DNA from 3 places in the Vibrio pomeroyi genome. Region 3 is predicted to be linked to each of the others. Evidence: predicted binding sites of a transcription regulator. Region 3 holds the regulator's gene; each other region holds the start of a gene.
What was found. The regulator CRP, encoded in region 3, controls carbon source genes, mostly activating them, when cyclic AMP is high. The targets are predictions, from matches to a motif close to TGTGANNNNNNTCACA.
Positions count from the first base shown of each region.

Region 1: the regulator CRP is predicted to act here: its motif matches at 2,561-2,576, upstream of cdd (cytidine deaminase).
Region 2: the regulator CRP is predicted to act here: its motif matches at 4,717-4,732, upstream of OCV12_RS24295 (NupC/NupG family nucleoside CNT transporter).

Region 1 is NZ_AP025506.1:1,539,029-1,549,925, reverse strand. It holds gene sbcB (exodeoxyribonuclease I) at 1-1,319, shown strand, start outside; gene OCV12_RS06920 (CidA/LrgA family protein) at 1,344-1,715, shown strand; gene OCV12_RS06915 (LrgB family protein) at 1,718-2,395, shown strand; gene cdd (cytidine deaminase) at 2,681-3,568, shown strand; gene purT (formate-dependent phosphoribosylglycinamide formyltransferase) at 3,736-4,911, shown strand; gene OCV12_RS06900 (thiopurine S-methyltransferase) at 5,026-5,679, opposite strand; gene OCV12_RS06895 (RelA/SpoT domain-containing protein) at 6,003-6,779, shown strand; gene OCV12_RS06890 (ABC transporter substrate-binding protein) at 6,973-7,968, shown strand; gene OCV12_RS06885 (SDR family oxidoreductase) at 8,069-8,920, opposite strand; gene ihfA (integration host factor subunit alpha) at 9,253-9,549, opposite strand; gene OCV12_RS06875 (Fur family transcriptional regulator) at 10,189-10,665, shown strand; gene OCV12_RS06870 (dihydroorotase) at 10,731-10,897, shown strand, end outside.
Region 2 is NZ_AP025507.1:1,895,085-1,905,981, reverse strand. It holds gene OCV12_RS24320 (sensor histidine kinase) at 1-1,089, shown strand, start outside; gene OCV12_RS24315 (GNAT family N-acetyltransferase) at 1,254-1,784, opposite strand; gene OCV12_RS24310 (HD-GYP domain-containing protein) at 2,011-3,276, shown strand; partial or broken gene OCV12_RS24305 (PTS sugar transporter subunit IIA) at 3,409-3,684, opposite strand; gene OCV12_RS24300 (YajG family lipoprotein) at 3,935-4,555, shown strand; gene OCV12_RS24295 (NupC/NupG family nucleoside CNT transporter) at 5,001-6,209, shown strand; gene OCV12_RS24290 (hypothetical protein) at 6,507-6,776, shown strand; gene OCV12_RS24285 (TolC family protein) at 6,890-8,338, shown strand; gene OCV12_RS24280 (efflux RND transporter periplasmic adaptor subunit) at 8,335-9,579, shown strand; gene OCV12_RS24275 (efflux RND transporter permease subunit) at 9,582-10,897, shown strand, end outside.
Region 3 is NZ_AP025506.1:3,307,186-3,318,082, reverse strand. It holds gene OCV12_RS14745 (aspartate aminotransferase family protein) at 70-1,281, shown strand; gene astA (arginine N-succinyltransferase) at 1,389-2,408, shown strand; gene astD (succinylglutamate-semialdehyde dehydrogenase) at 2,448-3,905, shown strand; gene OCV12_RS14730 (DUF1338 domain-containing protein) at 4,120-4,911, shown strand; gene crp (cAMP-activated global transcriptional regulator CRP) at 5,101-5,733, opposite strand; gene OCV12_RS14720 (phosphoribulokinase) at 5,973-6,842, opposite strand; gene OCV12_RS14715 (YheU family protein) at 6,920-7,132, opposite strand; gene OCV12_RS14710 (hydrolase) at 7,262-8,254, opposite strand; gene OCV12_RS14705 (TIGR02444 family protein) at 8,549-9,019, opposite strand; gene OCV12_RS14700 (ABC transporter ATP-binding protein) at 9,016-10,897, opposite strand, start outside.

The DNA.
Region 1 (10,897 bases), 1.8 Mb from region 3:
AAGATTTCAATGTTATCGGAGAGCCTTTGGTTATCTACTGCCAACCTCCTGCTGATTATCTTCCTGCACCTGAAGCTGCGCTAATCACTCGCATCACACCGCAAAAAGCCATGTCTCAAGGCCTACCTGAGCCTGAGTTTATCGCCAAGATTCATGCAGAGCTTGCAAAGCCAAACACCACAAGCCTTGGCTACAACAGCATTCGATTCGATGACGAAGTAACGCGATACACTTGTTATCGCAACTTCATAGACCCGTACGCATGGAGCTGGCAAAACGGTAACTCACGCTGGGATCTACTTGACGTGATGCGCGCCGTACACGCACTTCGCCCTGAAGGTATTGTTTGGCCAGAGAATGAAGAAGGTTACCCAAGTTTCAAACTGGAACACCTATCTGTGGCAAATGGCATTGAACACGAAAACGCGCACGACGCGATGGCCGATGTTATTGCGACTATCGAATTAGCGAAAAAGCTGAAAGCCGCACAACCTAAGATGTTTGATTACCTCTACAACATGCGCCACAAGCGCAAGTTGAACGAATTAGTCGACATCGTAAACATGACACCTCTTATGCACGTGTCAGGCATGTTTGGTCGTGACTGCAATTACACAAGCTGGATTGTTCCTATGGCGTGGCATCCAACCAATCAAAACGCGGTTATCGTGGTGGACTTGGCAAAAGATCCTAGCCCTCTGCTTGAGCTAGATACTGATGAGCTAAGAGACAGACTCTACACCAAGCGAAGCGAGCTAAGTGAAGATGAACTGCCAGTGCCGATTAAACTGGTACAACTCAACAAGTGCCCTATTCTCGCACCAGCAAAAACACTCACGGCTGAAAACGCGGAAACGATCGGTATCGACCGTCAGCAGTGCTTAAAGAACCTTGCACTATTACGTGAACACCCAGAGATTCGTGAAAAGCTGATTGGCTTGTACTCACAAGAACGTGAATACGAAAAAAGTGATGATGTAGACACACACCTTTACGATGGCTTCTTCTCTCCAGCAGATAAGACCGCGATGAACATCATCCGTGAAACTGATCCGAACAACTTGGCCGCTTTGGACATCACTTTCAGTGACGAGCGTATTAAGCCGTTGTTGTTCCGTTACCGCGCTCGTCATTTCCCATGGACACTTGATGAAGCTGAGCAGCTTAAATGGGCGAACCATTGTCGTGAGTTTTACGAGAGTCGCTTAGAAGAGTACATGCTGAATCTAGAAAACCTCGCACATGAAAACGAAAGTGACGAGAAGAAAATGGCTATCTTGAAAGCGGTTTATCAATACGTAGAAAAGCTAGCTAGTTAATTCATTATCAAGAGATGTGACACTTTGAAAGAAAGATTGATCAAACTCGTTTACTGCTTAATCTCCTTCACCTTAATCATAGGTGCTCTCACTGCAGGTAACGCGTTACAACAATATCTAGAGACCTCAATTCCAGGCAGTATTTTTGGCATGTTGATTCTGTTTACTGCCATGGTGATAGGTATTGTTCCATCACACTGGGTACAACCCGGTGCCAGTCTGATTATTCGTTTAATGATCTTATTGTTCGTCCCAATCAGTGTTGGGCTAATGGATCACTTCGACATGCTTATCGCCAATGCACTGCCAATCATGGCAAGTGCCGTTGGTGGCACGCTCATCGTATTGGTGTCTTTATCATGGTTCTTAGACCGCTTGCTTTCGAGAGGTAAATAATCATGTGGATTCTACTGACCATCGTTGTGTTCCTGTTTGCTCGTTGGGTAAGCCAAAAAGTGAACTCACCACTGTGTAACCCTTTACTGATCAGCATTGGCATCATTATTCCAATTCTGTTGTTCTTCAAAGTGCCTTTCGAGACTTACTACGCAGACAACACTTGGATCACTTATATGCTTCAGCCTGCGGTTGTGGCTCTTGCTTACCCTCTTTACGAGCAGTTGCCTCAAATTCGAGCTAACTGGCGCATTATTACCTTTGCCTGCACGTTAGGTAGTGTGATGTCGATGACAACCACAGCAATCATTGCGGTAGCTTTTAAAGCCGACCTTAGCTTGATTGCGAGCCTGTTAGGCAAATCGGTGACGACGCCGATCGCGATGGAAGTATCGAGTCATTTAGGTGGTGAGGCAGCCATTGCGGCAATATTGGTTTTGATCGTAGGTCTGTTCGGGGCGATCTTTGCTTATCCTATCTATAATCTGATTGGTATTAAGAGCCCAATTGCCAGAGGTTTAACCATGGGTACGGTTTCTCACGCTCTGGGCACCGCGACTTGTGCGGAAAAGAACCAAGAAGATGCCGCATTCAGTTCATTGGCTTTGGTGCTCTGTGGCGTTATCACCTCAATCATTGCGCCTAGCATATTTTCAGTTGTGATTTGGTTCTATTCTTAACCTAAACGATCACTGCACGATTTAGCCCAACCAGAATGCTGTGATTACAGTGTCTGTTTGGGCTTTTTATTCGCCTTTATTCAGCAATGGCTGTCAAGTCACGGTCTTTTACGAGCAATAAGTGCGATATCAACTGTATAAATGGCTCTTGTAATCGATTTCAAGTGTGACCTCACTCTAATTATGCAAGCCAATGTAACAACAACAATTCAATAGTGATCGTCATCACAGAAAATTCCTGAGCATTGCATAAACTTAAAGCCTAAGGTCAATTAAGGATTCAACATGAACAGTCGTATTACCCTGGCGCTGGAAAGTGCTCCATCATCAATGAAAGCGCTTTTAAGTGACATCGTATTAGCAGACAACTTTGACGCGACATTGTCTCCAGAACAGTTCTCTAGCCTGCTTCAAGCAAGTGGTTTAACAGATGACGAACTACGTATCGCACTACTTCCTTTTGCTGCTGCGTATTCATACGCTCCATTATCTGACTTTTACGTTGGTGCAATCGTGCGTGGTTTGTCTGGTACTTTGTACTTTGGTGCAAACCTTGAGATCGCTGGCGCACAACTTGGCCAAACAGTACACGCTGAGCAATCTGCAATCAGCCATGCATGGATGAAAGGCGAGCAAGGCATCTCAGATATCACCATCAACTTTAGTCCTTGTGGTCACTGTCGTCAGTTTATGAACGAACTGACCACAGCGAAAGAGCTTAAAGTTCAGCTTCCACAACGCGATGAGATGTCACTACAAGAATACCTTCCAGACTCTTTTGGCCCTGCTGATTTAGGTGTGACGACTGGGCTAATGACTAAGCTCGATCATAAGTACACGACTGAAGAAACAACTCCTATTGTTGTAGAAGCACTAGCAGCACTAAACCGCAGTCACGCTCCTTACACCAAAAACCTAAGTGGCGTTTCACTACAGCTGACGTCGGGTGAGGTTTTCACCGGTGCTTACGCTGAAAACGCAGCATTCAACCCTAGCCTACCGCCTCTGCAAGTGGCATTGATTCAACTCAAACTGGCGGGGTTCGACTTTGAACAAATTGAAAGTGCAGCTTTGGTTGAAATAGCTGAAGGCAGCATCAGTCACCTAGCGGATACGCAATCTACATTAGAAGCGATTAATCCCGACATTCCAGTGACTTACTTAGCAATCTAAGTACATCTGGTTAACAAAAATTTAAATAAGCAGCCCTATTTAACGGGGCTGCTTTTTTTATGTTTGTAATTAACGCCACAAGCTGCGCAAACGTTTGCTTTTGTCATTTAAATAAGTATGATCACCCCGTTTTCAATCAATCGTTCAAAAGATCGGAAGGAATTTCTATGTTTGGTACTGCTACTCGTGAAAATGCTACTCGTGTACTTCTATTAGGTTCAGGTGAACTCGGAAAAGAAGTTGCTATCGAGTGCCAACGTTTAGGTTTAGAAGTTATTGCTTGTGACCGTTATGCAGACGCACCAGCAATGCAAGTTGCGCACCGTAGCCATGTATTAGATATGTTAGATGGTGATGCTCTACAAGCTATCATTGAGCTAGAAAAACCAGATTATGTGGTTCCTGAAATTGAAGCTATTGCCACCAGCAAGTTAGTTGAACTTGAAGCACAAGGCTTAAATGTTGTTCCAACGGCGAATGCAACCAAACTAACGATGAACCGCGAAGGTATTCGTCGTTTAGCTGCTGAAGAGTTGAAACTAAGCACTTCGCCTTACCGCTTTGCAGACACCTTTGAAGATTTTTCAGCCGCTGTTGAGTTCGTGGGTATGCCTTGCGTTGTTAAGCCAGTAATGAGTTCTTCAGGCAAAGGCCAAAGCGTTATCAAAACCGAAGAAGATATCCAGAAATCTTGGGACTACGCACAAGAAGGCGGTCGTACTGGCGCGGGTCGTGTGATCGTTGAAGGCTTCATCGACTTTGATTACGAAATCACGCTTCTAACCGTTCGTGCAGTCGACGGTGTTCATTTCTGTGCGCCTATCGGTCACCGCCAAGAAGACGGTGACTACCGTGAATCATGGCAGCCACAGGTCATGTCTGACAACGCTCTGAAAGCGGCGCAATACACGGCAGAGCAAGTGGTTAACGCACTAGGCGGTCACGGCATCTTCGGTGTTGAACTGTTCGTTAAAGGCGACCACGTGATCTTCAATGAAGTCTCCCCTCGCCCACACGATACTGGCTTAGTGACTCTGATGTCTCAAGACTCATCGGAATTTGCACTACACGTACGCGCATTTACAGGTATGCCGATCAAATCAATTACTCAGTATGGCCCTTGTGCCTCTGCAGTAATCCTTGGCCAAGGCACATCAACGAATATCCGCTTTGAAGGCCTTGCAGAAGCGCTAGACGCACCACAAACGCAGGTTCGTCTGTTTGGTAAGCCTGACATTGATGGTCGCCGTCGTCTAGGTGTAGCGTTAACTCGTCGTAATAGCACAGAAACAGCAATCGAAGATGCCATTGAAAGTGCTTCGAAAGTGAAAGTGATTTACTAACCTGCTATTCAATTCTGAACAATCACGAGTTCAAATCTGAACAATAAAAAAGACGGGCTATCGAGCCCGTCTTTTTGTTGGTGTTATCTGTTGGCTTAACTAAGCAGACTGAACTTAAGCGTCTGACTCAATCAAATACACTTCTTCACAGAAGCGAGACAACCCTTTCTTCGCAATCTTAGGATGTTCATCGTCTGCGATGTCCTGATTCAACAATGTGATCTTATAACCTTCGAACAACTGATCAATTTCTAGCTTAGGCACGCTAAACGGAGGCCCAGCCATTTCGCTTTGGTCATAATCCAGCGTCACCAGAAGGATCTTACCGCCCGGTTTCAGTAGTTGTTTCAAACGCTCGACATACTGCACTCGCATCTCTTCAGGCAATGCCACTAAAGAAGCGCGGTCATAAATAATGTCAACAGGCTGAATAGGCGCTGTGAAGTAGTCACCCGTGTAAACACTCAGTTCATCGAATTGGTAAAGCTCATGCTGACCATTAATTTGAGTCACAGTCGGCGTGTAAAAATGCTCTGAGAAAAATGCGCGTACCGCGATTTGGCTAAGCTCAACCCCTTGAACCTCTTCATGTTTAGACGCTAACCAAATCAGATCTTCGCTTTTGCCACAAAGTGGGACAAACACACTCTTCTCGTAGCTAGGGTCGGTTTTTTTCCAAAATTCAATCAGAAGTGGGTTTACATCTTCAAGGTGGAAACCAATTTGGTTGGCTGCCCATTTATTGTGCCAAAATTCAGGATTATTCATCTTTCGTTCATGTTAAACAGTCATAATGCAAGGGTACAGTATAGAGAGGTAAGAGCAACCTTAGCTTGGTTTAAAGTTCCAAATTGGTTTCAATAAAATCAGAAACTGGCCGAGTTCAAAGTTCTTAAAATTGCGGAACAAACGCTTGAATTATTTGTCTATATGTTCACATTTTAAAGCGATATTAAACGTTAGAGTTGGTTTCTGCCTTAGCTAGCCCCATTTAATATGTAGTGAGTTTAGTTAAGCTGTTTTTACTCTTATGCGTTACTGGTTACCCCTTTTGACTACCCGTTTTTGTAACCTTGTATTTTGGAGTTTGAATGAGTGTATTTCTCCGTACGACGGCCCTAATGCTTCTAGTATTGAGCCGAGCGCCTGCATTCGCAGCAGCACCTGTTTCAACGAGTTCAACTGATCAATCGCGCACTCCAGCGCAAAACCAAGTTTCATCAAACGTATTCCGCCATAGCCTAAGCGGTCTATATGGCATTAAAGCATTCGACTCACGTCCGACTCAGCCTTATACCGATTTCGACATCCTTTACAGCAAAGCTCACCAAGCACAAGCTGAGCTAGAAACTATCTGTAAAAGTACTGCCCTACTAACCAATTCAGAAGCCCTGTTCGCAGGTGTTAAATCTCAAGCTCGTGCAGAAGAGAAAATTGACCTTGAGCTTGATGGCGATGTAACAAGAATTACCGACTTAGCTCGTGCAACGATTATCGCAAATGACGTAGAGAGCTTGGTTGAAGTGTACGAATCACTAAGTCGTGAAGCGGACGTTGTGAAATTGAAAAACAAGTTTAAGTCACCTGCTGATTCTGGCTACCGTGACCTTAACCTGTTAGTTCGTTTGCCTAAAACCAACATCATTGCTGAAGTTCAACTTCACTTGAAAGCGATTGCTGATGTGAAAAGTGGCCCAGAGCACGAACTATACGAAATCATCCAAGGCATTGAGCGTCACGCAATTGCAGAAAAACGCCCAATCAACGACATCGAAGCGGCGCAAATCAATAGCCTAAGACGTCAATCTTTAGAGCTATACCAACAAGCATGGCAGCCGTACATTACAACGCACATTAAAGCGGCTTAACACATAGATAGGCTAATCCAATAAACATCACAAGGGCTGCACTCGCAGCCCTTTTTAGTACTTGTTGAGTAGCCTCTCCACTTCCTATCCCAAATAATCAGATCGTTTAAATTTAGATCTCAGTCTCTTTTCTCCGCCGAACATTTCTGTTTCTATAGCGAATAAGCTTCTGACAAGAAAAGGAATTACGTCAATGCAGATTAACAAATCCATGCTTTCCTTCGCGCTACTTGCTGCGTTTTCTGCACACGCTAGTGCTGACGAATGTGGAGAGATCACCATTGCGGACATGAACTGGAACTCGGCGAGCCTGATTGCCCACGTTGACCAATTCATTTTAAATAACGGCTACGGTTGTGAAGCGGATTTAATCCCCGGTGATAGCGTCCCTACAGGCACATCAATGATTGAAAAGGGTCAACCTAATGTTGCGCCGGAGCTTTGGACTAACGGCATCAAAGAAGCGTTGGATAAGGGTGTTGCGGATAAGCGCCTACGTTACGCGGGTAAGTCTTTGGTCAACGGCGGTGAAGAAGGCTTCTGGGTACCTAACTACCTTGTTGAACAGTATCCTGAGATGACGACAATCGAAGGTGTCATCAAACACGCTAAGTTATTCGAACATCCAGAAGACGATGAAAAGTTCGCATTCTATAGCTGCCCGGCAGGATGGACATGCCAGATAACTTCCGAGCACTTGTTTAATGCGATGGGTTTAGATAAACATGGATTTGAAATGGTGGATCCGGGTTCAGGTGCTGCACTTGCAGGAACCATTGCCAAAGCTTATGAGCGTGAGAAGCCATGGTTTGGTTACTATTGGTCACCAACACCTGTGCTAGGTAAATACGATATGGTTAAGGTCGATTTCGGTAGCGGTACCGACATTGAGGAATTCCGTAACTGTACGACACAACCCGATTGTGAATCTCCTAAAGTGACCATGTATCCACCAGCACCGGTTCACACAATTACTACAGAAGCCTTTGCTAATAATGAGCCTCTTGCTTACCAATACTTTGAAAAACGTGGTTTTACCAATAAACAAATGAGCGAGTTGTTGGCCTGGATGGAAGACAACCAAGCCGACGCCGAAGAAGCCATGTATTACTTTCTAGAAAGCTCACCACAAGTATGGAAGCCTTGGGTATCAGCAAGTGTCGCCACCAATGTGGAAGAAGCGCTGTAAGGCTTATCAAAGCTAATACAAGTTATTCCAACAACGAGAAAGTCTGGCCAGTTGCCAGACTTTTTATCTTCTGAACACCGTAAATGAGAACGTTCAGAAACTATTGTTGAGACTTAAGTTCTGAAAAGTAATCTTGCCAACTAACATGCTTGCGCCCTGCAGCTTGTTCGAAATGACTCGGGTTATCCGACTTCCCTTCAAGGATGCCTTGATAGATACCCGCAATAACCGTTCCAATAAAGTCACCCAATTCAGCTACTCGGTCTAGTCGATACTCTTCAACACTCATCGATGTGAATGTAAGATCGGTCCCAAACGCGCCATTCATGTAATCCGTTAGTTGTGCTTGAGTAATGGCATCGCCATGTAGATTGTAGGTATTGCCGTTGTGTTTATCTTCAACAAGCATGCGGGCGTATGCGTAACCCAGCTCTTCTCGGGTTGTATAGCCACACTTGCCTTCACCTGCGCAGTTAAAGATGCCCCCTGCTTTCTTGTAGCTATCGATGTATTCGATGTCGGGTTCGATATAGATACCATTGCGGCCGTTCACCCATTCCAGTCCACTCTCACGGACATCTTGCTCTGTTTGACGGTTACTTTGAATAACAGGGGAAAATGCCGTGTTCTCCTCGGCCCCTTGTACGCTGGTATAAACAATCTTTCTCACGCCTGCCTTTTTGGCGGCTTCAATCACATTACGATGCTGTCCAATACGCTTATCCGGAGCATCCATACCAGACACTAACAAGACAACATCCACACCTTGCAATGACTGTTCGAGCTGGTGAGCATCCTCATAATCACCCGGACGTACTTCGACTCCCAAGCCGAGAGCGCGCTCTGGTGTTCTTGCTAGAGCGACCACTTGATCTTTCGAGGTTAATTTGACGGTGGCTTCTACGATAGCAGAGCCCAACTTCCCACTTGCGGCGGTAACAGCAATCTTCATCCCTTATCCCTCTTGGTCATCGAGCAGTTATCTTTATACATTCAGTAATATACTAGACCATCTCAAAGCTTAACTTGGTCGAATTCACAGGCTCGAACGACCGACGTGAGAAAAATAATGAAGCGAATCATCTGGTGGGAAGCTGAAAACTCATATCAGTTTCATCAGTCAGACGAAACCTGGACTCTAATCATTAGAAAGGTGAAACGAGACTTCACAACACTGAAGCCATAGAGGTTCGGATAGCAAAGAAACGGATGGGAATTGATTTAAAAGTGGATTGGCGAAGGTCAGATACAAAAAGACCACGCTAGGCGTGGTCTATTGCTTGGCTACTTCTCGATTTTAATATTTTCGACACGGGCCTTTAGTTTTTGTCCCGGTCTAAAAGTAACAACACGTCGAGCAGAAATTGGAATGTCTTCACCAGTTTTCGGGTTACGACCAGGTCGCTCGTTTTTCTCGCGAAGATCAAAATTACCAAAACCAGACAGTTTTACCTGTTCGCCATTTTCGAGCGCTTTACGAACTTCTTCGAAAAACACTTCCACCGTTTCCTTGGCATCCCGCTTGCTGTATCCGAGTGTCTCAAACAGGTTCTCAGCCAAATCGGCCTTCGTGAGTGCCATAAAACTTTCCTCAAAGCTATGTTAAACATTGCTACCATCGCCAGTAGCGCCAAAGCATTTACCCTATTCAATCAATGAGATAAGGTCATTTACAAGGAAAGTGTATGCCAAGCTTCTGATTTTCGCCAACTTTTTTATCTGAACTATTGAATTATTCTTTCAAATCAGAAAGATAACTCGCTCCTAAATTCACACATATAGCTAAAAAACCTCTACTTCATAGCCATCAAACAGAGTTATATTCCAACCAAATCAACTTAACCAATATTTAAAACTTTAGTTTTCTAAATATTAATTTCTGAGACTTGTCTCCGATACCCAATAAAATCAGCCACTTGATTTGATATCGAACTCAACAGAGGTTACTAAATAAGCGTTATTAAATATGAGATTCGTATCATTTCAGCATTTAATTCGATTGGGTCAATATCGAATTCAGATATGTGCCGCGCTCGTCGACGTTTTAAAACGGTATTGCCCAGCTGAACCTCTGTTTCCAATCTTAAAAACGTCGCGCTTCCTTATTTCATTTAAAACTAATAATAGTCACACTTAGTACTAACAAAACCAAAAGTACGTTTTACCGCTCAAATTGTTATGTTATAACATCTCTATGTTATTTTTAATTTAGTGGATTGAATGAGAGACGTCGAAGCGATCATTAAGCATGTAAAACAAGGCTGCAAAACCAATGGCAAACAGTTTACGGCAAAGAGGCTGTTGATATTACGTGCGTTGGTACACGCCGACAAAGCGCTGTCTGCCTATGAAATTGTCGATTACTGTAAAGAGCACTTTGATCAGAATGTTCAGGCAATGTCGGTTTATCGAGTATTGGAGTTCCTAGAAGAGCACCACTTGGCGCACAAACTGAAAGTCTCCAATAAGTTCATACTTTGCGACCATATTCTTTGCGAACATGAGCATGGCATCCCCCAATTTTTGATCTGTTCCAAGTGCGACAAGATCAGCGAGCAAACCATCCACCCTGCCATTATTCGTGACCTTCAATCTCATGCTAAACAAGAAGGCTTCACCGTTGTTAGCCCTCAGTTAGAGATAAGCTGTGTGTGCGACGAATGTGCGAACCAAAATGAGCCCGCTTCCACTCAATGATGCTCCTACTCTCTTAAACACTCTCAACAGTATTAGCCCTATCAACAAGGAGAAAGTGAAACGCTATGTCTGCAACGCTCATAAAGAATGCCCGCATGGTTAACGAAGGCATCGTCACCGAAACAGATGTATTGGTCGTCGACCAGCGAATCGAAAAGATCGCAAACCACATTTCACCAAGCCCAAACGATGAGGTCATTGACGCGCAAGGCTGTTACCTAATTCCTGGAAT
Region 2 (10,897 bases), on a different replicon from region 3:
CGCCTGTTGGAGAATTGGTCGGGCGAAGCGCCTTGCCAACGATGTGAGTTATACACCACCTTGAATGGGGTGCCGATTTATCTGAGTGATAACAATCTCTATTCGGCAGTCTTTCAGTTACCAAATTCTCGATTTAGCTTTGCATTCAGTGAGGTAGGGGATTTCTTCTCTCCCGAGATTGAATGGTATGAGGATTCAGAAAGACACTTCCTAATAGGGTTGTTACTGGCGGTCATTGTGGCGATTGGAGCAAGTGTTTACTTACCTGTGAGGCGTTTTCAAGAAAGAATAGAGCTGTTAGTCGAGAAGCAGAAACAGTTCGGTAAAGGCAAGCTCAGTACCCGTTCTGAATTGGACGAGATTCACCCTGTATCTGATTTAGCGAGCAGTTTTAACTTCATGGCTGAAGAGATCGAGAGCAAGGTGAAGCAGAGTCACATCTTCGCTCAAGCTATCCCTCATGAAGTGCGTACGCCGTTGAGTCGTATTCAGTTGGCGACTGATATTTTAAGAAGGGGAGCACCAGAACACCATCAAGCGCTTTTTGATGATATTGACACTTACATTGAGGATATCAACGACCTCACATCAGAAATTATCATGCTGTCAAAACTGAACGTTATGGATAACTCCTTCTTTGAACTGGTAAAAGTGAGAGCTAGCCTGCTTGAGTACTGTCTCGATAGGATTCGCTATTCGCAGTTGGATAACGTGACCTTCGATTCTAAAGTTCATCAAGAAAGCACGATAAAATGTGACTGCTCTATGGCGCGCTTGGTGTTTGATAACATTCTTAAGAACGCAGGCAACTACACACAAGACAAAGTGTGGATGACGCTGGATGAGAACTCAGAAAACTGGCTGGTGGTGATTGAAGATAATGGCTCTGGGATCCCAGAAGAGCGACGTGATGAAGTGTTTCTTCCGTTTTCTCGTTTAGATTCGAGTCGAACATCGGCAACGGGTGGATTGGGATTAGGTCTTGCGATTGCTCTATCGGCCGCTAAAAAGCTCTCTTGGGATATTAAAATTGACGACAGTAACCATGGTGGAGCAAAGTTCAGTATCGTGATTCCTAAGACCGTATAACTGGGCGCTTTGAGAGTTACCTAAGCACTAGGTTCCAGGTTCTAGATTTTAGATTCTAAGTTCTATGCTCTAGGTTTAGCTTCGTAAAGTAACAAAGCCACGGTCGAATACCGTGGCTTTTTAGTATGCTCATTTACCAAGAGGCGAGCGCTTGAGAGGTAATGCTAAGAGCGGTGAAGCCCGTAAATCGCGTGGTCAACGATGCGACCATTTAAGTTCTCATTGCGCGTGATGATGCCTTCTAAGGTGAAATGTAAGCGCTCACATACCTTACGACTGCTCTGGTTGCCCGTTGCGGCTGATATCTCGACCTTTTCCATGTCTAACTCATTGAAAGCAATATCAATTAGCTTCGCGACCACACGGGTAACAATCCCCTTTCCTTGATACGTTTCAGACAGCCAATAGCCTATCGTGACTTTCTGCTTATTGTGGTCAATGGTGTTGAAGCTACAGTTACCGACGATATTTTCTTTATACACAATTGCACAGGTCATGCTTTGGCCTTCTGCGTAATCGTGCAGCGAACGTTGGATGAAGATCCTAAAGTCTTGCTCGGTTTTGCAATGCGGTGGCCACACAAGCCATTGGCTTAGGTACTCATTCTGGCTTTGTGAGATCTCTGCGTAATGAACAGCGAAACTCTCTTCAACCAATGCGATGGATAGCTCGTCATCAATAACGGTTTTAAACATGTCTTTCCTTTTCTTATGGCTGCTGATTTTAGTGAATCTTAGTCGGCAGGATATAATGTCGCATGATTTTTAATATGCAACCACTTGTAGCACGGAATTTTCGTGATGCGTTAGTTCTATCACGAAACCCATTAAACCTTACAATAGTTGTGTATATAATCATTAAGTATGCATTAGTATTAGCGGCCTAAATATATAAAAACTATAAAAAATCTAGGCTTAATTAATGAATCAACATTGCCAGGACGTGACCGTAGACCTAAGGAAGGCTCTATTTGGTATTGCTAAGGCGCTTGATAACGTCGGTTTCGAAAGCAAAAATCATGGACAGAGGGTGGGTTACATCGCGTATCGATGTGCTCTGAGTGTGGGATGGGAAGAAGAACAAGCGCAACTTGCGTTCTCATTGGGGTTAATTCACGACTGCGGTGTCTCGCAAATTGATGAGCAGCGTAGTTTGGTTTCAGGGTTCATTCCTGACTCGAGTTACCACCATTGTCAAAAGGGCTACCAAATTCTAAAAGAGTGCCCGGTTCTTTCTATATTCGCTAAGCCAGTGCTTTATCATCACACCCCTTGGGTTGAGTTAAAGGCTATTCATATTAGCGAGTTAGAGAAAGAGTTAGCAGCCATCGTGATGCTGGCGGATAGGGTCGACTACTTGTATGGCATTACCTCTTCAGATCGTTATGGAAACCTCACACCCGATGGCAAAGCGAGCATCATTGAACGCTTAACTGAACAAGCGGATGAGATGTTCGAATCCAACCTTGTGCAACACATGTGTGAGTTGGTCGATTTGGATGATTTTTGGTTCTCGATGGAGATCCCTTACATTGAAAATATGAGGGATAACTTTGAACCTGTACCTTTCTTCTCCCAGCAAATGTCGTTGGATGAGACGGTCGCCTTCGCTGAATTTATTGCCAATGTTGTTGATACCAAGAGCTCGTTTACCTTTAAACACTCTTTGAAGGTAGGGCAACTCTCTGAATACCTCGCCAAGCAGATGGGCTATTCCTACACCACTCAGCGTAAACTCTATTTAGCGGGTTTGGTTCACGATATCGGTAAACTGCAAACCCCTAACGACATTCTGCATAAGCCGGATTTACTTACCGAAGAAGAGTATTGCTGTATTAAACGCCATGCAACGGACACTCGATTCGCTCTGCAGGAGTTGTTCAGCTCTCCTCAGGTTTGTCAGTGGGCATCTAATCACCATGAAAGGTTAGATGGCTCGGGCTATCCAATGGGAAAAACGGCTGAAGAGCTGGATCAACCGAGCCGAATAGTAGCAGTGGTGGATGTGTTCCAAGCGTTGACTCAGTCTCGCCCTTATCGTGCAGGTATGACGCTAGAACAGACGATGGCTATTCTGACGGACCACGTTGATAACTTTAAGCTGGATAGAGAAGTGTTTGAGTGCCTTAAGAAACATGCGCAATACTGCTTTGAGTTATCGACAGATAAAAGAATGTACGCGTTTTAGTGTCAGTGAGTCTTTTAGATGTGACTCCCTAAATCACGCGCGATGAAAAATGATTTAATTCCAGAAACAGAAAAGCGATAGCTGAGGCTATCGCTTTTTTAATGGGGGGCTTATCAGGATCTTTGGGCTAGATTAGTAGCGCTTTAAGATCTCGATGATCGCTTGCTCTGTATCCGCGGCGATAATGGCATCAATGTCATCATCATTTTGGAATAACTCTGATAGCGCCATAATCGTATGGATGTGGCTATCTGAGTCCATCGTCGCCAGAGTAATTGAAAGGTAAACGTCACCGTTGTCTTCCGACTCTAAATCAACACCCTTCTTGAATACTGTCACTTGCAGTGATGCTTCATTCACACCATCTTCAGGACGAGCATGAGGCATAGCACAGAAAACTGCTAATAATCACACAGAATTAACCGAGAGGTTACTCAGTGCTCTACATAGCTTGAACATAATTTGTTCATTTCATAACGTTCCGTTACAAGTCCCTGTTATTGGAGGGTTATTGGGTGATGACTCAATAAATTCAACCCGATGTGTGAGCTAATTTATATAAATGAGAATTATATAAAATATTGATTTTCTGAATGTTTACTCATTAAGACAATTTTTGTTAGAACAGCTATTCAAAACAATAAGATAGGTAAATCTAATGAAAAAACTCGTCAGTTTGCTGCTTGCTGCAGTATCGCTAGGGCTTTCCGGTTGTGCAACAGTATTAACCGCAGAGCAAAGTGCACCTCAACTCAATGAAGTTCCGCAAGAAAAAGCGCTGACCATCGCTGTGATTGATAAGCGACCATACGTTCTCGATCACGATAAAGAGCCAAAGTTCGAGGGTATTATTCGCAGCTCTTTAGGTATTCCTTATACCTACAACACGGCGACACAGCAGCCAATGTCTCAGTTTTTAACGGATAGATTAGTGGCAGGCTTGAAAAAACAGCAAGTAGCGGTTGAGTCGGTTGAGACAACACCTGAAGAGGATATCACTAAGGTTGCCGAGCAGATGAAAGCGTTCGATAACAAATCGATGATGTTCGTTTTGAATGAATGGAAGTATGACTTCCACGCATTTACGGACAACTCTTGGTATAACGTTAACGTGATTATTTATGATGAAGCTGGCAAGAAGCTACTCAGTAAAAACTTCCAAGGGGAGAATGATGTGCCTGATGGCGGTGCAATCATCAATGAGATGCAACTGATCTACAAACAGCGCTTTGAAGAGATATTCCGAGATGCCGAAGTGAAAAGTGCACTACTAAACTAGTCATTTCTACTTTCTAGCATATTTTGAAAAAGCCACATCGTGTGGCTTTTTGTTTTAATAGCGTTTTTATTTCTCTTATTTATTGCTGATAAAGTGAATTATTACGGTAAATAGTTCGATTTTGTGTGTTTTATGACCGCGCGATCGTTTGCGTTAAAAAATGTGATGAAAGTCTCACTTAACTGTTTATACTTCTCTTCCGGTTTTAAGCCGGTGCTTAGCCAATACAAGCCGTCACATGGATATGTGAATGACCCCACGGACCGGACCAGCTACGTTCCACTGCTTGTATAAGGTGATTTTTTACATGAACAACTCGTTGTTACAGTCGCTAACTCTGTTAGCTCCTTCATCGCGTAGCGTTTTGCTTGCGGTTCTTTGTCCTGTTCCTTTGATGTCATTTGCTTGGCTCATGTTCACTCTATAAGGATTACTAGGACAGATTATGAATATTCTATTTGGTTTTGTCGGTGTTATTGCACTGATTGCTTGCGCGTACCTGCTATCTGAAAGTCGTTCTTCGATTAACTGGAAAACGGTCTCTCGTGCTCTATTACTTCAGATTGGCTTTGCTGCTCTAGTATTGTATTTCCCATGGGGACAGTTGGCGTTAACAAGCCTAAGTAATGGCGTTTCTAGCCTACTTGGTTTTGCAGACGCTGGTATTGCTTTCCTTTTCGGTGACCTTGCTACTGAAGGCTTCATTTTCGCGGTTCGCGTACTTCCAATCATTATCTTCTTCAGTGCTTTGATCTCTGCGCTTTATTACTTAGGTATTATGCAGAAAGTTATTCAAATCTTGGGCGGAGCGGTGCAAAAACTGCTGGGTACAAGTAAAGCTGAATCTCTTGTTGCGACAGGTAATATCTTCCTTTCTCAGGGTGAGTCTCCTCTTCTTATTCGTCCTTTTTTAAAGTCTATGACTCGTTCTGAACTGTTTGCTGTAATGGCAGGTGGTATGGCGTCGGTAGCTGGTAGTGTACTTGGTGGTTATGCTGGTTTAGGTGTTGAACTTAAATACCTTATCGCCGCAAGCTTCATGGCTGCACCGGGTAGTCTGTTAATGGCGAAGATCATTGTTCCTGAGCGCAGCACACCGAGTGACTACGACCATATCGAGCTAGATAAAGCAGACCAAAGCAACGTGATCGATGCATTGGCAAGCGGCGCGATGAACGGTATGAAAGTCGCAGTGGCTGTCGGTACTATGTTGATTGCATTCGTGAGTGTGATTGCGATGGTCAACACAGGCCTAGAAAGCCTAGGTGAAACGTTCGGTTTTGCGGGTATTACGCTGCAAGCTATTTTCGGTTACCTGTTCTCACCATTAGCGTGGCTGATTGGTATCCCGAGTGATGAAGTATTGATGGCGGGTTCTTACATCGGTCAGAAGATCGTAATGAACGAGTTTGTTGCTTTCATCGACTTCGTTGAGAACAAAGCGCTGCTCTCTGAACACAGCCAAGTGATTGTGACATTTGCTCTATGTGGCTTTGCTAACATCGGTTCTATCGCGATTCAACTGGGTTCTATCGGTGTGATGGCGCCAGAGCGTCGTGCTGAAGTTGCTAACCTAGGTTTGAAAGCAGTAGCTGCTGGTACGCTAGCAAACCTAATGAGTGCATGTTTAGCGGGTATCTTCATCCTGCTTTAAGCTAGATTTAGAAAGAACAGCTAGATTCACTAAAAGCGGGCACCTTACTTACGGAGTTTACGTAAGAAGGGTGTCCGCTTTTTTGTGCCTGCTCGTTAAGCTTATTCGGACTTAACCACTTCTCTCATTATTTCTATTGCGTTTCAGGCTCACTCGGAAGAGTAATAGAGCAAGCCTGTTTTATCCGATATAATTGAATATCATTAGGTTGCGATTAATAATGTTCGGCTTCGATTAAGAACAATCGGTTTTCACCAGAACAAAAGCAACCAAGTCCAATTAATCAAAGGTCTTCCCATGAACATGCGCGTTCTCATTGGTCTTATCACCGCCTTTATCGGCTTGTTTGCGATGGTTTATCTTATTGCTGGTGGTACTCAGTTTCCTGTCTCTCAGTGGCCGCAAGAGGCTTATCTCGGTTTGGTGTTTAGCGTCGTGTGGGGCACCGGCGTAGCGGCATCGGTGGCGTACTTCTTCTCGGCATTGGTGTTTGTGACGATTGCTGTGGTTTGTTATGCGATTGGCTATAAGATTGGCGGACTCTTCTCAAGCAAGTCAGACGCGTAAATCAGCAGTTTTAACGTACGCTCTATGCATTTTCTTTAGGGTTAACGTTCGCCTTAACCCTCTCTTAACCCCCAACTCGTTATCTTGTCTCCATTCTTACAGGAGACAAGAAGATGAAATTGAATCTTCCTTTAAAACATTCCGTTATCGCGCTGGCTCTGGTTGGTTTGATGGGTTGTACTTCAACCAGTCAGGCTGATTACGTATCGCTAGCCGAACAAAGCACTAATCAAACACAGCAAAGCCTGCTTTCAGAGCTGATTCAACAAGCGTCTGATGAACAAGCTTCGAATCAAACGGCTTCTAATGCCCAAGATCTGGAAGCTGAGAAATTGCAGCTTACCGATTTAGTGAATGCACCCGATCTCGATCTTTATATTGAGCGCGCACTCCAGAACAGTCCAAGCCTCCAACAAAGCATCACTGCACTCAAAATAGCCTATGCACAACAAGGTGTAACCTCTGGCGATCGTTTACCCACGGTAGATGCGAGCTTTTCAGGCCAAGCAGACGAAGGCACCAACGGTTCAAGCACCACTGAAACCTACACCACAGATGTGACGGTTGCTTGGGAGCTCGACCTATGGCAGAAGCTTGCAGATACAAACAACGCCGCTTTAAAAGATATCGCGACGTCTCAGGCTAACCTTCAGGGCGCTCAGGATCTGTTGGTCGCGAGTGTGATGAGAGGTTGGCTTGATATCAGTTTGAAGCAGCAGCTTGTTGATATTGAAACCCAGCGCTTAGTGATTCTAGAAAATAACGAAGAGCTGGTTTTAGAACGTTACCGCGCAGGGCTAGGTAGCCTTGAAGATCTGGATAACGCAAAAACCAGCAGCGCATCGACTCAGGCCACTTTAGCTGACTATCGCGAGCAGCTTGCACAAAGCCGACGTGAATTGGTTTTGTTAACCGGACAGTGGAGTGGTGAATCTGATGAGCTACCGCTTGCGGAACTCGGTTCATTCCCAACCATCATTAATCCGCTAGAGAATATGCCAACGCAAGATTTGGCAGGTCGTCCGGATCTTCAAGCCGCTTTCTTCAACATCGAAGCAGAAGCATTGCGTGCAGATGCGGCATATAAAGCCATGCTGCCATCGATCAGCTTATCAGCGAGCCTGACTGACATGGCGGACTCTCCGAGTGAAGCCTTGCTGACTGGGCCTTTGTGGAGCGCACTGGGTCAAGTATCAGCACCCCTGTTTCAAGGTGGCAAGCTTAAAGCACAAGCTGAAATTGCAGACCTAACTACAGAAACCAGCTACTGGGCTTATCAAGAAACGCTGCTTAGTGCGGTGAATGAAGTGGAAAACGCGATGGGACAAGAGTCGTCACTCACACTTCAACAGCAACACCTAGCAAACGCCTTGGTGAGCGCACAACGCAGCTTCACCAGTTATGAAGAAAAATACCGTCAGGGTTTGGTCGACATTTTTGATCTACTTTCTGTTCAGCAACAAACCTATGACCTTGAAGCGCAGCTAACACAAACCATTTATAACCGTCTCGTAAACCGAATTGATTTAGGCCTAGCTCTGGGCTTGGGAGTATCTTCATGAAACTGAATACCATCACAATAGCCATCACTCTAGTGGCTGGTTCAAGCATCTTTGCAGCCCTTGCTTACAACGGCTCTCAAGTTGCTCCCGCACCTCAGAAGGCGAATGAACTCACGGTTTCAGAGCCTCAAGCTATGTCTCTTGATACAAAGTCTATTGATACGAAGTCTATCGAAGCGACGACCTTGGCTGCATCACAACAGCAACAAGTGTCTGTGGTACTCGCAACATTGGGTGACTACCAAGCCGAAGTTGTGGGTTATGGCGAAGCAAAGTCGCGTTACGAATTGATGTTTTCAACAGAAGTCGGTGGCCGAGTAGAAACGATCAGCTCGCAGTTTGAAACAGGGCAAGTGATTGGCCAAGGTGAGGTGATCGCCAATATCGATTCGACCAGTTACCAGCAAGCGGTAACCCAAGCCAAAGCGAATGTTGCTCAAGCTCAATTGGATTTATTGGAAGAACAAAGACAAGGCGAACAAGCTAAGTCTGAATGGCAACGTTCTGGTTTGTCTGGCGAACCTGATTCACCTTTGGTACTGCGTGAGCCACAACTGGCACAAGTAACAGCCGCTCTAGAGAACGCCAAGCTTGAATTGGTAAAGGCTGAGCAAGACCTCGAAAAAACAACCTTGGTAGCCCCTTTTGATTCGTTGGTCGTGAGTCGTGATGTTCAACCGGGAAGCTACGCACAAACGGGCGCACAAATCGCTACGTTATACAGCATCGATGAGGTTGAAGTTTCCGTGCCTCTTTCTGAAAGCCAATGGTTGAGCCTACCAAGCAGCGACAACTCGCAATTGAAAGAGCAGCCGTGGCCAGTGACTTTGTCGAGTTCTGATGGTCAATTCCAATGGCAAGGCTATGTCGAGCGAGTAGAGCAGCACTTACAACAAGATACGCGTCAGCGCTCATTGATCGTTAAAGTCGACAACCCTTTGGAGCAAGAGAAAGATCTTTATCCAGGCACATTCGTACAAGCAACGATCTCGGGCAAGCAGTTAACTCAATTATGGGAGCTTCCAGCTTCTGCACTTTCGCAGCAGGGTGACCTGTGGTTTGTGGATGATAACGGTCAGCTTTCTAAATCAAATGCAAATGTTGAGTTTGAAAAGGGCGGTTTGATTTATATCGATCCAACCAAACTGGGCGTGGAAACTGACGACAGTGTACAAGTGGTTAAGCGTCCGTTAAGCAGCTTTAAAGCAGGCATGGTCGTTCTAGCTAAGGCGGAGGGCTAGTCATGTCTCATGATTTGAAACCTAATAATCAAGTGAGCAGTAACCAGACGCCGAGCAAGCCACATACTGGCGCTATCGCATGGTTCGCGAATAACTCGGTGGCGGCGAACTTACTGTTAGTGGGCGTGATCATCATTGGCCTGTTATCACTTAACTCATTGCGTAAAGAAGCATTTCCAAGCCTTGAACCTGATGTAGTAACAGTGTCGGTGACCTATGACAGTGGCGATCCTGTTCAGGCGGAAGAAGGCCTCGCAATTAAGATCGAAGATGCGTTAGAAACCGTTCCGGGCATTAAGCGCATCACGTCGACTTCTGACGCCAACGGTAGCCATGTTTCGATTGAGAAAACGAGCACTTACGATCTTGATACCCTATTAGCCGACGTGAAAACCAAGGTTGATGCGATCAATAACCTACCTGCAGGTGCTGATAATCCAGTGATCGATAAGGCTCGTATGCAAGATCACGCCTTATGGGTACAGCTTTATGGGGATGCAGACAGAGCAACGCTTCAAAGCTTAGCCGAGCAACTTAAGTCGGATTTACTGAGTCAGTCTTCGATTCGCGATCTGGAAATCAAGGCCAAGGCTGATCCTATGATTTCAGTCGAGGTTGATGAGAACAAGCTACAAGCTTACGGTTTAACTCTGACTGACGTTTCAGAAGCGATCAATGCTGAATCTTCTGCTGCAATCTCTACTAGCCTTCGCAACGGTGAAAAAACGGTTCGTTTGAAGGTGTCGGAACAGGCGTATGAGATCCAAGATTTCAATGCAATTCCGGTGATGACGACCACTGATGGCACTCAAATTACACTGGGTGACATTGCCAACGTCGAAGACATGTTTGCCGACGATACCTTCATGCTGTCTCGTTATAACCAACAGAATGCGATGGCGATTCAGATTGTAATGGATGAATACGGAGACGTCGTCAGCATTGTTGAGCAAGTAAAGAAAGTGGTAGATCGTTGGGAAAACAGCAACATGCTACCTAGCGATGTCGAAATCGAAACTTGGTACGACAAAAGTACTATGATCAAAGACCGTTTGAGCCTGTTGGTGAAGAACGCGCTCACCGGTATCGCTTTGGTATTCATCGTGTTAGCAGTGTTCCTTAACGTGCGTGTCGCTTTCTGGGTAGCAGCGGGCTTACCGTTTGTCTTTTTTGGCACCATGTTCTTCATGACCGACACCTTTATAGGGTTAACCATCAATGAAATGACCACCTTTGGTTTCATTATGGCGCTCGGGATAGTGGTCGATGATGCTGTGGTGGTCGGGGAAAGTATCTACTCCACGCGCAAAGAAGAAGG
Region 3 (10,897 bases):
ATATCTTTGTCTCACTTATGAACCATTACGCTTATTTGCGAAGCTTGCGGTATCGAGAAGGAATGTACGATGACAGTGGAAAATAAAGTAGAACGTAGTCTGTTTAATGAGGTGATGGTGCCTTGTTATAACCCAATGGAAATGATCCCGGTAAAAGGGGAAGGCGCACGCGTTTGGGACCAACAAGGCCGAGAGTATATCGACTTTGCTGGTGGTATCGCTGTGAGCTGTTTGGGTCACTGTCACCCGGCAATGGTTAACGCCGTTACTGAGCAAGCAAACAAGATTTGGCACCTAAGTAACGTGATGACCAACGAACCTGCACTGCGTCTAGCGAAAAAGCTAACAGATGTATGTTTTGCAGAAAAAGTATTCTTTGCAAACTCTGGCGCGGAAGCGAACGAAGCAGCTCTAAAGCTAGCTCGTCGTTGGGCGGCGGATGTTCACGGTCCTGAGAAATCTGAAATCATTGCATTCAAACAAGGTTTCCACGGTCGTACTTTCTTTACTGTAACGGTTGGTGGTCAAGAAGCTTACTCTGATGGCTTCGGCCCTAAACCGGGCGATGTAACTCACCTGCCTTACAATGATATTGCAGCGCTAGAAGCACACATCTCTGATCGCACTTGTGCCATCATGATGGAACCTCTGCAAGGCGAGGGCGGTATCATTTCTCCAACGTCTGAATTCGTGAACACAGTTCGTGAACTGTGTGACAAACACAATGCACTGCTTATCTTTGATGAAGTGCAAACAGGTAATGGCCGTACTGGTAATTTCTATGCTTACCAAGGTCTAGGTGTAACACCAGACATCTTGAGCACAGCAAAATCTCTAGGTGGTGGTTTCCCTATCGGCGCAATGCTCACAACTTCTGAACTTGCGACACACCTAAAAGTCGGCACACACGGCTCTACTTACGGTGGTAACCCACTAGCGTGTGCAGTAGCAGAAGCCGTTGTTGATGTCGTTAGCCAACCTGAAACTCTGGCTGGCGTGAAAGAGCGTGAAGCTCTGTTCCGCGATGGCCTAGCTAAGATTAACGACAAGTACCAAATTTTCAGTGAAGTTCGTGGTAAAGGCCTATTGTTAGGTGCTGCACTCAACGACGAATGGCAAGGACGTGCACGTGACGTATTAGTAGCAGCAGGCGAACAAGGCTTGATGGTACTGGTTGCGGGTACAAACGTGGTTCGTTTTACTCCATCACTGGTTATCACTACACAAGAAATTGAAGAAGGCTTATCAAAACTAGACAAAGCAATCGCTACGCTAGTTTAGCCTGAGCGGCGTCATAGGAATGATCGCCACTAGAGCGATCCCATGACGTTCTGCTAAAGGCCCAAGCTTCTGGTTTTGGGCCTATTTTGCATCTGGAGGGAATATTGATGCTAGTTGTTCGCCCAATAAAACTATCTGATTACGATGCGCTGCATACCTGCGCCGTTGAGTCAGGACATGGATTCACATCTCTTCCGGTTAACGAAGAACTGTTAACTAATCGTATTACTCATTCTGAATACAGCTTTGCCAAGCAAGACGTGACTGAACCCGGTGACGAAGGCTACCTAATGGTTGGCTTCGACACAGAAACCGGTGAAGTTGCTGGTACCACAGGCATTGAAGCTTCAATTGGTTGGGACGTTCCGTTTTACTCTTACCACATCAGTAAAGTGGTTCACTCATCGCAAAAGCTTGGTGTAAATAACGTCGTGAAGCTGCTGACTTTCGGTAATAACTACACAGGGTGCAGCGAGATTTGTACGCTGTTCTTGCGTCCAGCTTTCCGCGGTGGATTGAATGGTCGTTTGATGTCGAAATGTCGCTTCTTGATCATGTCTGAGCACCCAGAGCGTTTCTCGAAAACGATTTTTGCTGAGATGCGTGGTGTATCGGATGCAGAAGGCAACTCTCCTTTCTGGCAATGGTTGCAAGAGCACTTCTTCTCGATTGATTTCACGCTTGCCGATTACCTAACCGGTATTGGTAAGAAAGGCTTCATTGCCGATCTCATGCCTAAGCTACCTATCTACGTGAACCTATTGAGCAAAGAAGCTCAGGCGGTGATTGGAGAGGTGCATGACAATACGCGTCCTGCACTCAAGCTGCTGGAGCGTGAAGGTTTCACTAACCGTGGTTATGTCGACATCTTTGATGCTGGCCCAACGGTTGAATGTGATCTTAGAAACATCGAATCGGTGCGTCACTCAATTCGAGCACAGGTTCAAATTGCAGAGCACTCTAGCTCTAAAGACTTCCTAATTGGTAATACCTCGTTTGAGAACTTCCGCGCAGTAGCCGCGAAAGGTGCGTATGACCAAGCAAGCGACACAGTGATTTTATCATCTGAAGTAGCAAGCGCTCTTGAAGTAAAAGAAGGCGAATACGTTCGCATGTTGGCTCAATAAGAGCGGCGATTATCTGTCGAAGATTTTAAGGATAGAAGTATGACTCAGTGGATAGCAGGACAATGGGTGGCAGGTCAAGGTGACGCCATGACATCAGTAAGCCCATACAACAACGAAGTAGTGTGGCAAGGTGATAGTGCAACACCAGCACAGGTTGAATCTGCAGTAGCAGCGGCTCGTGAAGCGTTTCTAGTTTGGAAAAAGCTGAGCTTTGCTGAGCGCGAAGCGATCGTGTTGAAGTTCGCGGAAAAAGTGAAAGAGAACAGCGAAGAGATCGCGCAAATTATCGCAAAAGAGACGGGTAAGCCTATTTGGGAAACTCGCACTGAAGCGGGCGCAATGGCGGGTAAGATCGCTATCTCTATCCGTGCTTACCACGAGCGTACTGGTGAAGCTTCACGTGAAGCGGCAGGCAACCAAATCGTACTTCGTCATCGTCCATTGGGCGTGATGGCGGTATTTGGTCCTTACAACTTCCCAGGTCACCTACCTAACGGTCACATTGTTCCAGCTCTGCTATCGGGTAATACCGTGGTATTCAAACCTTCAGAGCAGACACCTTGGACGGGTGAGTTCGCAATGAAGCTATGGCAAGAAGCGGGTCTTCCTGTAGGCGTAATCAACCTAGTGCAAGGCGCGAAAGAGACAGGTATCGCACTGGCTGATGCTAAAGGTCTTGATGGCGTGCTATTTACGGGTAGTGCCAATACGGGTCATATCCTGCACCGCCAATTCGCGGGTCAACCGGGTAAGATGCTGGCACTAGAAATGGGCGGCAACAACCCTATGGTGATCAGTGACCAATACGGTGATGCGGACGCAACGGTATACACCATTATCCAATCGGCGTTCATCAGTGCTGGTCAACGTTGTACATGTGCTCGTCGTCTGTATGTTCCTGTTGGCGAGAAGGGTGACCTACTGCTCGATAAGCTGGTAGCGGCTACGCAAAAGATTCGTGTTGATCAGCCTTTCGCTGAACCTGCACCCTTTATGGGCCCACAGATCTCAGAAGCAGCTGCTAAGTTTATTTTAGATGCACAAGCGAATCTGCAATCGCTAGGTGGTGTAAGCCTAGTAGAAGCAAAAGCGGGTGAAGCGGCGTTTGTTTCTCCGGGTATTATCGATGCAACCAACATTGCTGAACTACCAGATGAAGAGTACTTCGGTCCATTGCTACAAGTGGTTCGTTACCAATCGCTAGAGCAAGCGGTTGAGTTAGCTAACGACACACGCTTTGGTTTGTCTGCTGGTTTAGTATCGACAGACGATTCTGAGTGGGAATACTTCGTTGACCATATCCGTGCGGGTATTGTTAACCGTAACCGCCAACTCACAGGCGCAAGTGGTGATGCACCATTTGGTGGTCCGGGCGCTTCTGGCAACCTACGTCCAAGTGCTTACTATGCGGCGGACTACTGTGCTTACCCAATGGCTTCAATGGAAGGTGGTGAAACTCAGCTGCCAGCTACGTTTAGCCCGGGCATTGAGCTGTAGTTTAGATTGATATTGAGCTAAGGCTCATTCATTAGTTATGAGATAAGGAAGCGGCGTATCGCTTCCTTATTTTAACCACGCTCAGCATCAAGATTGGGCGGTAGATAATAATAGAAAAAGTATGTCACAGGCTGATGGCTGCTGACTCTATGTCCAGCCTCTCCCTTTCTAATCCAAATCACTAGCTTGCTAGAACCTCTGACAAGGAGTCACCATGACGCCCGATCTACTCTTTAAATCACTATGGGATGATTACATTCACAGGCTATGTCCATCGGCTGAGAAAGTACACCACTTGCTGAAAGAAGACGAAGCGCTGATTAACGATCACATTGCGCTACGTACTTTTAATGTTGCCCCGCTGGGTATTGAAACATTGGCTAAGCCTTTCCTTGAGCTAGGTTATAAAGCGTGTGGCGATTACCTGTTTGAGAGCAAGAAGCTAGTCGCGAAGCATTACGAGCACCCAGACCCAAAACAGCCGAAAGTGTTCATTAGTGAATTGAAGGTAGAAGAGTGCTCAAGTGAGCTACAACAGATCGTTGCTAAGCTCGTTGAGCAAGTCGATGCAAGCAAGCTGCAAGGTCATGAATTCCTGTTTGGCGGACGCCTTTGGGATTTAAGCTTCGCAGATTTCCAAGTGCTTGCAAAAGAGAGTGAATACGCGTCTTGGTTAGCGGCTCATGGTTACGGTGCCAACCACTTTACGGTGAGCGTAAATCAACTTAACGCCTTTGATGAAGTACAGGCAGTGAATGACTATTTGAGCGAATCTGGTTTCACTATCAATGCATCTGGTGGTGAGGTTAAAGGCTCTCCAGAGGTCTTATTAGAGCAATCATCAACAATGGCAGACAAAGTGCCAGTTTCATTTGTTGAAGGCAATGAGATGATTCCTGGAGGCTTCTATGAGTTCGCTAAGCGTTATGCGATGACGAATGGTGAGCTTTACACCGGTTTTGTTGCAGCATCGGCGGATAAGATCTTCGAAAGCACTAACGGTTAAAGAAAGATACAAGCACGGGCTTTGCCCTAGAGATGCGGGTACGCTTCGCTTCGAGAGTGTTTACAAGGCGAGAGCCTCATGTGTTCCATTCGTATCTCGTATCTCGTATCTCGTATCTTCTCTCGATAAAGAAAAAGCCACCAAATTTGCATTTGGTGGCTTTCAAATTTTTGGCTCAGTTAATCGAGATTAACGAGTGCCGTATACCACGATAGTTTTACCGTGTGCAGAAATTAGGTTCTGCTCTTCTAGCATCTTCAAGATACGACCTACTGTCTCACGAGAACAACCAACGATCTGGCCAATCTCTTGACGAGTGATCTTGATTTGCATGCCGTCAGGGTGAGTCATTGCATCTGGCTGTTTCGCTAGGTTTAGTAGCGTTTGAGCGATACGACCTGTTACGTCAAGGAACGCTAAGTCACCAACCTTTTGGCTAGTTACTTGTAGGCGGCTTGCCATTTGCGCTGAAAGACGCATCAGGATGTCTGGGTTCACTTGGATAAGTTGACGGAATTTCTTGAAAGAAATTTCAGCTACTTCACAAGGAGATTTAGCACGAACCCAAGCAGTACGCTCTTGGTCTTCTTCGAACAAGCCTAGCTCACCGATGAAGTCGCCTTGGTTTAGGTAAGAAAGAATCATTTCCTTACCTTCTTCGTCTTTGATAAGAACTGCCACAGAACCTTTAACGATGTAGTACAAGGTTTCTGCCTTTTCACCAGCATGAATCAAAGTACTTTTTGAAGGGTACTTATGAATATGACAGTGTGAAAGGAACCACTCTAATGTTGGATCGGTTTGAGGTTTACCTAGAACCATAATATCTCACTTCCTCTGCAGGGTATGCTTGCCGCTTTCCGTATTTTAGCTAAGCCTGGATTGACTTGTAGGATAAGAGCACTCGTTGAGCGCTGCAAGCTATCTTGTGTTTCGTTTAAGAATAGTATCCTTTTTCAGGTACTATTTCTTGATTTTAATCGTGACCAAGCTACGATTTTTTACGCAAAATTGTGCACATGATCACGGTATGAAAAGTAATCAACCAGAATGTCGTTTTGTTAACCTATTTTTCCGGTTTCGATGAGTTGTTGTAGGATTGGTCTTACAATGAGCTCCATAGCAAAACTCATCTTGCCCCCTGGCACCACTAGCGTGTTATGACGAGACATAAATGAGCCGTCAATCATTGCCAAAAGGTAAGGGAAATCGACGTTTTTGATGCCACGCAAACGTATAACTACGAAGCTTTCGTCTAAACTTGGAATCCCTTTGGCGTTGAGTGGGTTCGATGTATCTACGGTTGGAACACGCTGAAAGTTGATATGTGTACGTGAAAACTGCGGGGTAATGTAGTTAAGGTAATCATCCATTGAACGGACAATGGAGTCCATTACCGCTTCACGAGAGTGGCCACGATCGCGTGTGTCACGAACAAATTTTTGAATCCACTCTAGGTTTACGATCGGTACCATGCCAATCAGTAGGTCGACGTGTTGAGAGACATTGATATCGCCATCAACCACACCGCCGTGTAGGCCTTCGTAAAACATCACATCGGAATTTTCAGGGATATCTTGCCATGGCGTGAAGGTGCCTGGCATTTGATTATAAGGAACAGCTTCATCGAAGGTGTGTAGGTAACTACGTACTTTACCGGTGCCTTCGTTCCCGTATTGACGGAAGAACTCTTCTAATGCACCAAAGTCGTTGGCTTGTGGACCAAAGTAGCTAATGTGCTTACCTTGCTCGCGCGCCTTGCGGATCTCGACATCCATTTCTGGTCGAGTGAATCGGTGGAAACTATCCCCTTCAACCCAAGCAGCCTTCACGTCCATCATATTGAACATTTTGCGGAAGGCTTCTGAGGTAGTGGTGGTGCCGGCTCCTGATGAACCCGTCACCGCAATAATTGGATGTTTAGCGGACATGACAACCCTTGTCGTTTGAGTAACTTACTTGTTAGCAATCGTTTTCCACTATAACACGGCTCCTTTCTAAGCGCAGCCTAGAAGCGTTTTGTCACCTGGATATCAACGGTCTCGTGCAGTTCGGAAAACACGATGCTCACATCACCAGAAGCTAATTGATGTTTCACCTGATCAATCTTGCTTTGCAGTGAGATCTCAACGTCGCCATAGTCTGTGCCTTCACGCAGCACGAATTCTTTGATGAGGTTTTCCAGTGTCTCTGGCGCGATGTCTTGCCATGGGATGATCATAAATACTTCTCTCTTTTATGTTCATTGATATGTTGATGAGTGTGTCTAGTGGTGTTTTTAGTACAACCCCAGCTTGGGGCTGCGCTATCTTATCAAGGTTTTGCGTTTATATTTAGCAAGGCTTCGTTGTTATGCAGAACCTTGGATACTTTCATAATACGCAGGTAAGGCTTCTTCTAACCAGAATCGTGGTTTGAGTGTGCTACCAGTGATGAACCCAACATGGCCGCCTTTCTGAAATAGGCGATAATCGATATTATCCGGTAGGACGAATTTTGGAATCACATCATCGGTCATAAAAGGATCGTCTTTGGCGTGAATGATCTGTGTCGGTAGTTTGATTTTATTGAGTTTAGGAAGAGCGGAGCACTGTGCGTAGTAGTCTTGTGCGTTTTTGAATCCGTGCAGGGGCGCAGTAATCCGTTCATCAAACTCATACAGTTTGTCGATCTTCTTGATGGATTCAGCCGTGATGCCGAGTTTCTCTTGCAACAGCTTCACCTTTTTCAAGGCATTCGATTTGAGTGAATTCAGCAGGTACTTCTTATAGAGCTTCGAGAATCCGCGCTCTATGCGACTTGAACAACAGGCTAAGTCAAAAGGTGCAGAGACTATCGTTGCCGCTGACAGTAGTGGGTCATCCGCGTATTCCGCCAAATAATTCGCTAACATGTTTCCGCCCAAGGAGATGCCAACCGCCACCTTTGGATTATTGGGGAACTGAGCGTGCAGATGCCTTAGGAAGAAGCGAGCGTCTTCAACTTCACCGGAGTGATATGCGCGAGCCAAGCGATTCGGTTTACCGCTACAGCCTCTAAAGTGCATCATCACCGACAGCCAACCATCTTTAGCAAACGCATTCATTAGTCCGTTGGCATAAGGGCTCTCAAAACTGCCTTCCAAACCGTGGAACAGCACGAATATCGGCTTGTTCTTAATATCGTCACTATTTGGATTGTCGCCATCTGGCGATTCGCTCCAAGCAAGGTCGAGAAAATCACCGTCGGGTGTTTCTAAGGTTTGCCATTGCGGGTTGAACAACGCCTGCTTTCTAATAAATCGAGGCACTAAGGTTTGTAAGTGCGGATTAGATAGACCAGCTGCTGCGGTAAATATTGTCATAAAACAGTCCATGCTTCTTTTATGGGCTTTGGAAAAGTGTTGAGCTTTTAGCGAAACGCCCACGTTTTTATTTGAGCTTGGTTGATTCTCGGCATAAGCGCAAGGGTTTCACTGATACGGGCAACAAAAACATGCCATGGGTAACTGATTGAATAATATCGGAGTTAGGCTTGTTACCTGTTGTATGAGTGACGTGTTCTACCAATGGTATGTACCCGATATGCAGTAAACATCGATAACGATACCGCTCAAACAAGCTTGGGTCTTGATTGAATAAAAGGGAAAGGAAACGAGTTAGGGCTGTGGTGCTGGTTCAGAAAATGCGTCGTAGAGGTTTTCAGCCCCTAGTAAACGGCAGTACTGAAAGGCGAGAGGCGATTGTTGGTTGGCGTACAACTCTAGGGAGTTAATACAATCGACAAGATCGGATTGCTGTTGTTTCTCAAGCTGCAATTCAAACTGTAAGGCTTCACGGTAAAGTGAATCAACAACGTGTGCCTTGAGATGTTTGCGTAGCTCTCGATAACTATGGAGCAGGGTTTCAGAGCGGCTTAAGCATTGTTGTACTTTGTGCCACTCTTCTTCCGCAAAGGAGAGTTGCTGCTCATCAAGCCATTTGAGAAGCAGCAGTAGATTGACGTTGCCGTGGAACTGGTTTTGCAAAGCTAAGCACGCATCCTTTACACCGCGCACACTGTAATACTGAAGGCTAAATTGCCATAGTCGTTCCAGTGTTAGTGATATTGGGGCGTGCTCTGGGCTCATAAGCTATCCATATCCTGTTCCATCTGCTCAAGCTCTTCTTGAGTGGACATCCAATCCATTTCAACTTCTTCTAGCTGTGACTTACTGCTCGCTTGGAGAGCAAGTACTTTATTCAGTTTAGCCTTATTTTCAGCTTCATACAGTGAAGTGTCGGATAATTCTTGCTCGGCTTCTTCAAGAGCCTGCGTCAGCTTATCCATTTGCTTTTCAAATTGAGTCAGCTTTTTACGCAGTGGCGCAGTCAGTTTTCGGAACTCGGCTTCTTTGCGTTTCTGCTCTTTTTTCGCTGCTGCACTGTTGGCGCCATCTTTTGCTGGTGCCAATGCTTGTGCTTCTTTACGCTCAACTTTTTGTTGTTCGGTTAGCCACTTGTAGTAATCGCTTAGGTCACCATCAAACGGTGCCACTTGGCGATCGTGTACTAAGTACAGGTCATCTGTGGTTGCACGCAGTAGGTAACGGTCGTGCGATACGATAACCATCGCGCCTTCAAACGTCTGCAATGCAAAAGTCAGCGCCTGACGCATGTCGAGATCCAAGTGGTTGGTTGGTTCATCGAGTAGCAATAGGTTAGGTTTTTGCCATACCAGCAATGCCAATACCAAACGCGCTTTTTCACCACCCGAGAATGGCGCTACTTTATCCAGTGCTTTTTCACCTTGGAAGCCAAAGCTACCTAGGTAATCACGCAGTTGTTGTTCGGTGTGCTTAGGCGCAATCTGCATCATGTGTTGCAGCGGTGTTTCTTCTGGGTGCAGGGTTTCTAATTGGTGCTGTGCGAAGTAGCCAATTTTAACGCCTTGCGAATAGCTCAGCTCACCGCCTTGCTGTTTCAGTTCACCTGACAGCAGTTTGATCAGTGTTGATTTACCTGCGCCATTTCGACCAAGCAGACCAATGCGGCTGCCCGGTACCAGGTTTAAGCGAATCTTTTCTAGAATCAGATTGTCATCGTAGCCTGCAGATACCTCGTCCATCATCATGATTGGGTTTGGTAGGGCGTCTGGCTCTCTGAACTCAAAGCTGAATGGGTTATCAAACTGAGCGGGTAGCACTTGCTCCATTTTCTCTAGCGCTTTAATACGGCTTTGTGCTTGGCGAGCTTTTGAAGCTTTGTAGCGGAAACGGTCAATGTAGCTCTGCATGTGCGCCATTTGTTTCTGCTGCTTTTGGAACATGGCTTGTTGCAGGATCAGCTTTTGCGCTCGTTGAGTTTCAAACGATGAGTAGTTACCCGTGTATTCGTTAAGCTGTTGGTTTTCAACATGGACAATACGGTTGACGATAGGATCTAAGAAGTCTCTATCGTGCGAGATTAGCACTAGCGTGCCCGGGTAGGTTTGTAACCAACGCTCTAGCCACATTACTGCGTCTAAATCCAAGTGGTTGGTCGGCTCATCGAGCAGCAATAAGTCACTGCGACACAGTAGGGCTTGCGCTAGGTTCAAACGCATACGCCAACCACCAGAGAACTGAGTCAGGTTCCATGTCATTTGTTCTTGGCTAAAGCCTAGGCCGTCCAACAACTCGGCTGCACGCGCCTTGATGCTGTAACCACCAATGGTTTCGATCTTGCCGTGTATCTCTGCGACCAATGTCCCGTTGTCGGCTTGTTCCGCTTTCTCTAGTTGATCTTCAAGTCCACGGTATTCACGGTCGCCATCGATCACGTATTCAATTGCTGTTCTTTCTAATGCAGGCGTTTCTTGAGCAACCCAAGCCATTTCCCAATGCGCTGGTTTGCTGAATGAGCCAGCGTCAATAGACAGCTCGTCCTTGATTAAGGCGAACAGCGTAGATTTACCACAGCCGTTTTTACCAACCAAACCGATCTTGTCGCCCGGGTGAAGAGTCGCAGATGCTTGGTCAAGGAGTGGC